DNA from 2 places in the Geobacillus sp. FSL K6-0789 genome. Region 2 is predicted to be linked to the other one. Evidence: a T-box and tRNA genes for the amino acid it is inferred to sense, from the RefSeq annotation. Region 2 holds a T-box; the other holds one or more tRNA genes.
What was found. A T-box is a leader RNA that pairs with one kind of tRNA and senses whether it is charged. The one in region 2 lies ahead of tyrS (tyrosine--tRNA ligase), so its partner is inferred to be a tRNA-Tyr.
Positions count from the first base shown of each region.

Region 1: it encodes a tRNA-Tyr, which carries the amino acid that the T-box ahead of tyrS (tyrosine--tRNA ligase) is inferred to sense. The anticodon was not compared.

Region 1 covers NZ_CP151966.1:1,723,966-1,727,359, reverse strand. Annotated here, with positions in the region: gene NSQ51_RS09035 (AarF/ABC1/UbiB kinase family protein) at 1-431, opposite strand, end outside; gene NSQ51_RS09030 (ATP synthase subunit B) at 483-782, opposite strand; gene NSQ51_RS09025 (MBL fold metallo-hydrolase) at 963-1,811, shown strand; tRNA gene NSQ51_RS09020 (tRNA-Ile) at 2,041-2,114, opposite strand; tRNA gene NSQ51_RS09015 (tRNA-Tyr) at 2,133-2,214, opposite strand; tRNA gene NSQ51_RS09010 (tRNA-Thr) at 2,225-2,297, opposite strand; tRNA gene NSQ51_RS09005 (tRNA-Ser) at 2,592-2,684, opposite strand; tRNA gene NSQ51_RS09000 (tRNA-Leu) at 2,702-2,784, opposite strand; tRNA gene NSQ51_RS08995 (tRNA-Ala) at 2,791-2,862, opposite strand; tRNA gene NSQ51_RS08990 (tRNA-Val) at 2,867-2,941, opposite strand; rRNA gene rrf (5S ribosomal RNA) at 2,950-3,066, opposite strand.
Region 2 covers NZ_CP151966.1:2,440,719-2,444,112, reverse strand. Annotated here, with positions in the region: partial or broken gene NSQ51_RS12890 (acetoin utilization protein AcuC) at 24-959, opposite strand; partial or broken gene NSQ51_RS12885 (penicillin-binding transpeptidase domain-containing protein) at 985-1,475, opposite strand; T-box leader at 1,576-1,800, shown strand; gene tyrS (tyrosine--tRNA ligase) at 1,851-3,110, shown strand; gene rpsD (30S ribosomal protein S4) at 3,157-3,394, opposite strand, start outside.

The DNA.
Region 1 (3,394 bases), 720 kb from region 2:
AGAACCGCCCGGTGCACTTGTCCAAGCGAAGCGGCAGCGAGCGGCATTTCCTCAAATGAACGAAAGAGTGTTTCCAGCGAACTTCCAAACTCCGCTTCGACAATCCGGCGGACATCGGCAAACGGAAACGGCGGAACTTGGTCTTGCAGCTTTTCGAGCTCACTGATGATCGGAGCGGGAATCAAATCCGGCCGTGTGCTGGCAATTTGCCCGAGCTTCACGAACGTCGGGCCGAGCTCCTCGAGCACAAGGCGGAGCCGCTCCCCAACCGTTTTTCCTTCCTTTTTCCCTTGCTCCGCTCTCCATCGCGGCGGCAACGAAAGAAACGACGAAAAGCCGAGCTCATCGACGATCATCCCGAATCCGTGCCGAAGCAAGGAGGCGGCGATTTCGTGGTACCTTCCGATATGGCGCACCCGTTTTCCGATCATCGAGACATCTCTCCTAAGGCGGTAAAAAGCGAGCGGACAGGCCGCATCGGTTTACTGCCCGCTTTGTTCCTTTTCTTCAAGACGGCGGATTCGCTCCTCGAGCTGCCGCACGTCTTCTTTCGTCGCCAAGTCGAGTTTATCGATCACCTGCTTGATTTGCTCGCGTACAAGCCGCTGTACTTCCGCTTTCCGCGCTTCGGTTTGCTGCTTCCATTGATCGATCACTTCCTTCGATTCATCAAGCGACAACTCTCCTTTTTTGACCAACTCATCGATCAATTTTTCCGCTTGTTCTTTGCTGGCGATCGCAAGCCCAAGCCCGAACGCCAATCCTTTTTTCAAAATGCTCATCCTGTTTTCCTCCTTTCCTTCTTTCCTTTATAGTACCATTATTTGGCGGGGCATGTCGAGCAAGCGGCCAAAGAGGAAAATGCGGAAGGTGTTTTCCGTTCGAACCTAGCGTTGCATATCCCACTTCTCGATAAGGAATCCTATCGATGGGCTATCCATTCGTGCAAGGAGGGAGTTCCCATGGCAGAGGAACAACTGCACTACGGAGAAGACTATCGTTTCATACCTGCGATGTCAGCAGCGAGCGGCCTCGGAGTCAGCGTGCTGCCCGATTTGTACTGCCATACGATCCAAATCGTGAACATTTGTCTTGTCGGCCGCCCGGATGACCGCGCGTTTGTATTAGTCGACGCTGGCATGCCGGGATCAGCCGATGACATTGTTTCAGTCGTGGAAGACCGCTTTGGCAGCGGCAGCCGCCCGCAAGCCATTGTTTTAACCCACGGCCATTTTGACCACGTTGGAGCGATTGTTGAGCTTGTCAAGCATTGGAATGTCCCGGTGTATGCCCATCCGGCTGAACTGCCGTATTTGACTGGAAAGGCGAGCTATCCTGAACCTGACGCTTCCGTCGAGGGCGGCTTCATCGCCAAAATATCACCGTTTTTCCCAAATGAACCGATTCAACTGGGCGATCGCGTTCATCCGCTGCCAGAGGACGGCACTGTTCCGCACTTGCCGGAGTTCCGCTGGATCCACACACCGGGGCACACGCCAGGCCACATTTCGTTATTTCGGCCGCGCGACGCCGCTTTAATCGCCGGCGACGCGTTCGTCACCGTCCGCCAAGATTCACTGTATAAAGTGTTGACCCAACAAATCGAAATCAGCGGCCCGCCGCGCTATTATACCATCGATTGGCGCGCCGCCCGCGAGTCGGTGCGCAAGTTAGCCGCACTCTTTCCGTCAGTCGCCATCACCGGACACGGTGCTCCTGTCGCCGGCAAAGAGCTGCGTGAAGGGTTGACAAAACTCGCCCGTAATTTTGACCGTATCGCTACCCCTGATTATGGGAAGTACGTCCATTAGGCAAACGGACTATCGTTCCGTGAACGGCTTCTAGTTTTGTTTGAAGCGGAAGTTTCTCTGCTAAAACCACTTTCAAGTAAAAACCAAGGGAGGGTGTCTGAACGGGGGCACCCTTTCGTTGACATGTGAAAGTCAGAGGATTCTCCATGGAGATGGTAGAGCACATTATGCCTTTAGCGACAACGCAAAAAAGACGACAAGAATCATTCTTGTCGTCCATCATAAGTGATGGGCCTAAGTGGACTTGAACCACCGACCTCACGCTTATCAGGCGTGCGCTCTAACCAGCTGAGCTATAGGCCCGCTTATAAGAAATAAAAATGGAGGGGGACGGATTCGAACCGCCGAACCCAAAGGGAGCGGATTTACAGTCCGCCGCGTTTAGCCACTTCGCTACCCCTCCGTAATCGTGATGCCGACTGCAGGACTCGAACCCGCAACCTACTGATTACGATTCAGTTGCTCTACCAATTGAGCTAAGTCGGCATAAAATAAATGCAAGAAGGTGGCTTATTGTTGTGATCTGTGCCTCTTCCTCTACAAGCTGTTTCGAGGAAGCAGGATGCGTCGAGGCAACTCGAAGCCGACTCGACGAAGCAGCTGCTCGTCTCTACCAATTGAGCTAAGTCGGCATGATAGAAGTAGACCGTGACTCCTTGGCTTCTGTTGTGTCCCTTCCTCTCCCAGCCAATTCGAAGACGCTGGATGCGTCGGGACAACTCGAAGCAAATTCGACGATGCAGATGCTCGTCTCTACCAATTGAGCTAAGTCAATATTTATGGCGGAGGAGGAGGGATTCGAACCCCCGCGGGCTGTGACACCCCTATCGGTTTTCGAAACCGACCCCTTCAGCCAGACTTGGGTACTCCTCCATAGCTGTTTGGAGCGATGCGGTCGAGAGGACTTGAACCTCCACGGGGTTGCCCCCACTAGGCCCTCAACCTAGCGCGTCTGCCATTCCGCCACGACCGCATACAATGGAGCGTAGGGGATTTGAACCCCTGACCTCTTCGCTGCCAGCGAAGCGTTCTCCCCCTGAACTAACGCCCCATGATGGTGGAGTATACTGGGATCGAACCAGTGACCCCCACGCTGTCAACGTGGTGCTCTCCCGCTGAGCTAATACTCCACGATATTGCCTAGCAGCGACCTACTCTTGCAGGGGCGCTGGCCCCAACTACCATCGGCGCTGGAGGGCTTAACTTCCGTGTTCGGGATGGGAACGGGTGTTTCCCCTCCGCTATCACCACTAGGCAATGGCGACGATTTCTATTATAAAGCAATCCAAAACTTTGTCAAGTTTTTTTGTATCTTTATATTTCAGTTCCTTCAGAATCGGAACGACAATGTAAAATTTACTATAAAAAAATGAAAGAGTCAACCCTCTTTTTCATTTTTTTCGATCTTCACTGTCCCTTTCTCTAAAGTTCTTGTCATCCCCTTCTTTATACGCGTATAATAAAGAAGAAGGAACGTACAATAAAGCAGGGAATTGGCGGCCACCAATGCCCTGTCCATACACAGCCGCTGCAAGAAGCGTAGTGGCCCAAGCCTCGGGCATCGTAACCTACCCTCGCCTCGG
Region 2 (3,394 bases):
TGGAGGGCGGTTCGGCCGGCCGGTCACCGTGCCGGCCGCTGGCTGCGGATGAAATACAACGCTTTTTCCACCGTCTGGGCATTTTTTTCGCTGATCTCTGCTTTGCGCGGAATCGGGGGATACAAGTCATCCGGGTCGTCCCACTCAAGCGGAAGCGCGAAGGGTGAAAGCGGTTGCTAACGTTCGCGCCGCTCATCTGGCAGCGGGCCGGACACATCGGCTTGTCCTGTCATCTCGAGCCAAAGGAGCGCCCATGCCCGCGGCACGACGCGCCAGATGTCATAGCCGCCGACGACGACGGCGATCCAGCGTCCGCCGCAATATTCATGTGCGATTTCGTGCGCGAGCTTCGGAATGGCGCGGTACGTTTTCATCGTCACCGACAAATGGGTGAGCGGATCGTAATAGTGGGCGTCGACGCCGTTTTGCGTCACGATGACATCCGGGCGGAAAAAGTCGGTGATTTCCCGAAGCGCGGTCGTATAGGCGGCGATCCATGATTCGTCTTCCGTGAACGCATCAACGGGAATGTTGAACGAATAGCCGTAGCCTGCGCCTAAGCCGCGCTCGTTGACATTTCCGGTCCCTGGGAACAAATAGCGCCCCGTTTCATGAATGGAAAACGTGCAAACGTTCGGATCGTCGTAAAACGCCCATTGCACTCCGTCTCCATGGTGGGCGTCCGTGTCGACGTACAACACGCGCAGTCCGTATTTCTCCCGGATGTATTGAATGGCGACCGCGCTGTCGTTGTAGACGCAAAAGCCGGACGCTTTGCCGCGGAAGCCGTGGTGCAGACCGCCTCCAAGGTTGAGCGCATGCCCGGCCGCTCCGGAAAGAACCGCGTCGACGGCGGTGAGGGTGCTGCCGACCAAAAGAGCGCTCGATTCGTGCATGTTGGGGAAAATCGGTGTATCCTCGGTGCCAAGGCCGTAGTTTTGCGCCGCCGCTTCCGATATAAATAAAAATGGCGACGGCTGGCGCGATTTTATGCAAATAGTCGATCGGATGGCGGGATCGAATTCTCATATACGTCCGAACAGCCGGGATGTTGAACGATTGCTGCAAGACATAGCGCACCGTGACGAGCCCGTGCGTTTTTCCGTCCGCGTTTTTCGGTGTATACGAACCGATCGAAAGCGACAAGTCGGGAATGATCGTCGCCGGCTGGATGACGCCCATCTCCATCGCCGGCGTGTATACTAAGAGCGGTTTCATCGTTGACCCGTTGGACCGGTGCGCCTGGGTGGCGTGGTTCAACTGCTCGCGCCCATAATCGAGGCCGCCGACGAAGCTGATGATTTTTCCCGTTTTGTTTTCGATGAGCATCGCCCTGACTTCGACCGGTTGGCGATGGAGGTCATTTTTCCTGTTTTCTTGTCTTTGGTGTAATACACATTGTCGCTTCCGTAATACGGGTAGCGGGCGGCGATGCGCTGCATTTGTTCATAAATCTTTTTGTCGATCGTCGTATAACATTGTGGAATTTTGCTGATTTTTCGCCGTTTGTGCGAAAAGCGTTAGGGTTGACAGCGAGCGCATCGCTATGGTAATAATAATGTATATATTTCATATGAGAAAGCGATGATGGGAACAAGTAGCGGCTGCCTCCCTGGTGCAGAGAGCTGGCGGACGGTGCGAGCCAGTCCACAGGCAGGCGTGAATTACCTCCCTGAGCAGCGATGGCGAACGTTTTTGGCACCTAGTAGCCATCCGCCGGCCGGCGCCGTTATCCAAATGAGTGAGAAAGCACCATGCTTTCTAAGTAGGGTGGTACCGCGACGAACACTCGCCCCTTCATCACGGGCGGGTGTTTTCTTTTGCATGACATTTATAAAGAGGTGAAGGACATGGATTTGCTTGCGGAATTGCAATGGCGCGGGCTCGTCAACCAAACGACGGATGAAGACGGGTTGCGCAAACTGTTAAATGAGGAGCGGGTGACGCTCTACTGCGGGTTTGACCCGACGGCGGACAGTTTGCATATCGGCCACTTGGCCACCATTTTGACGATGCGCCGCTTCCAGCAGGCGGGGCACCGGCCGATCGCTCTAGTCGGCGGAGCGACGGGGTTGATCGGCGACCCGAGCGGGAAAAAAAGCGAGCGCACGCTCAATGCCAAAGAAACCGTCGAGGCATGGAGCGCGCGTATTAAAGAACAGCTCGGCCGCTTTTTAGATTTTGAAGCGGACGGCAATCCGGCGAAAATCAAAAACAACTACGACTGGATCGGGCCGCTGGATGTCATTACGTTTTTGCGCGACGTCGGCAAGCATTTCAGCGTCAACTACATGATGGCGAAAGAGTCGGTTCAATCGCGCATCGAGACGGGCATTTCATTTACCGAGTTCAGCTATATGATGCTGCAGGCATACGATTTTCTCCGCCTGTACGAGACGGAAGGATGCCGCCTGCAAATCGGCGGGAGCGACCAATGGGGCAACATCACGGCAGGGCTTGAGCTTATTCGCAAAACGAAAGGCGAGGCGCGGGCGTTTGGCTTGACGATCCCGCTTGTGACGAAAGCGGACGGCACGAAATTCGGGAAAACGGAAAGCGGCACGATTTGGCTCGACAAAGAGAAAACGTCGCCGTACGAGTTTTACCAGTTTTGGATCAACACCGATGACCGCGATGTGATCCGTTACTTGAAGTATTTTACGTTCCTGTCGAAAGAGGAAATCGAAGCGCTTGAACAAGAGCTTCGTGAGGCCCCAGAGAAGCGGGCGGCCCAAAAGACGCTTGCTGAGGAAGTGACAAAGCTCGTGCACGGCGAAGAGGCGCTCAGGCAAGCGATTCGCATTTCTGAAGCGCTCTTTAGCGGCGACATTGCCAATTTGACAGCGGCGGAAATTGAGCAAGGGTTCAAAGATGTACCGTCATTCGTTCATGAAGGAGGCGACGTTCCGCTTGTCGAGCTGCTCGTTTCTGCCGGCATTTCGCCATCGAAGCGACAAGCGCGCGAAGACATCCAAAACGGCGCCATTTACGTCAACGGCGAGCGCCTTCAAGACGTCGGAGCCATATTAACGGCTGAACACCGCCTTGAGGGGCGGTTTACGGTCATCCGCCGCGGGAAGAAAAAGTATTATTTGATTCGCTACGCCTAAGAAAAAAGATCCGAAATGCTGATGCATTTCGGATCTTTTTTGCGCCTTAACGCGAGTAGAACTCGACGATGAGCGCTTCGTTGATTTCCGCCGGCAGTTCGGAACGCTCCGGCAAGCGGGTGTACGTCCCTTCCATTTTTTCCGGATCAAACGACAAGTAATCTGGAATGTAGTTGTTCGCTTCGAGCGCTTCTTTAATCACTTGCAAGTTGCGCGATTTTTCGCGAACGGCGATCGTTTGTCCCGGTTTGACGCGGTACGACGGGATGTTGACGCGGCTGCCG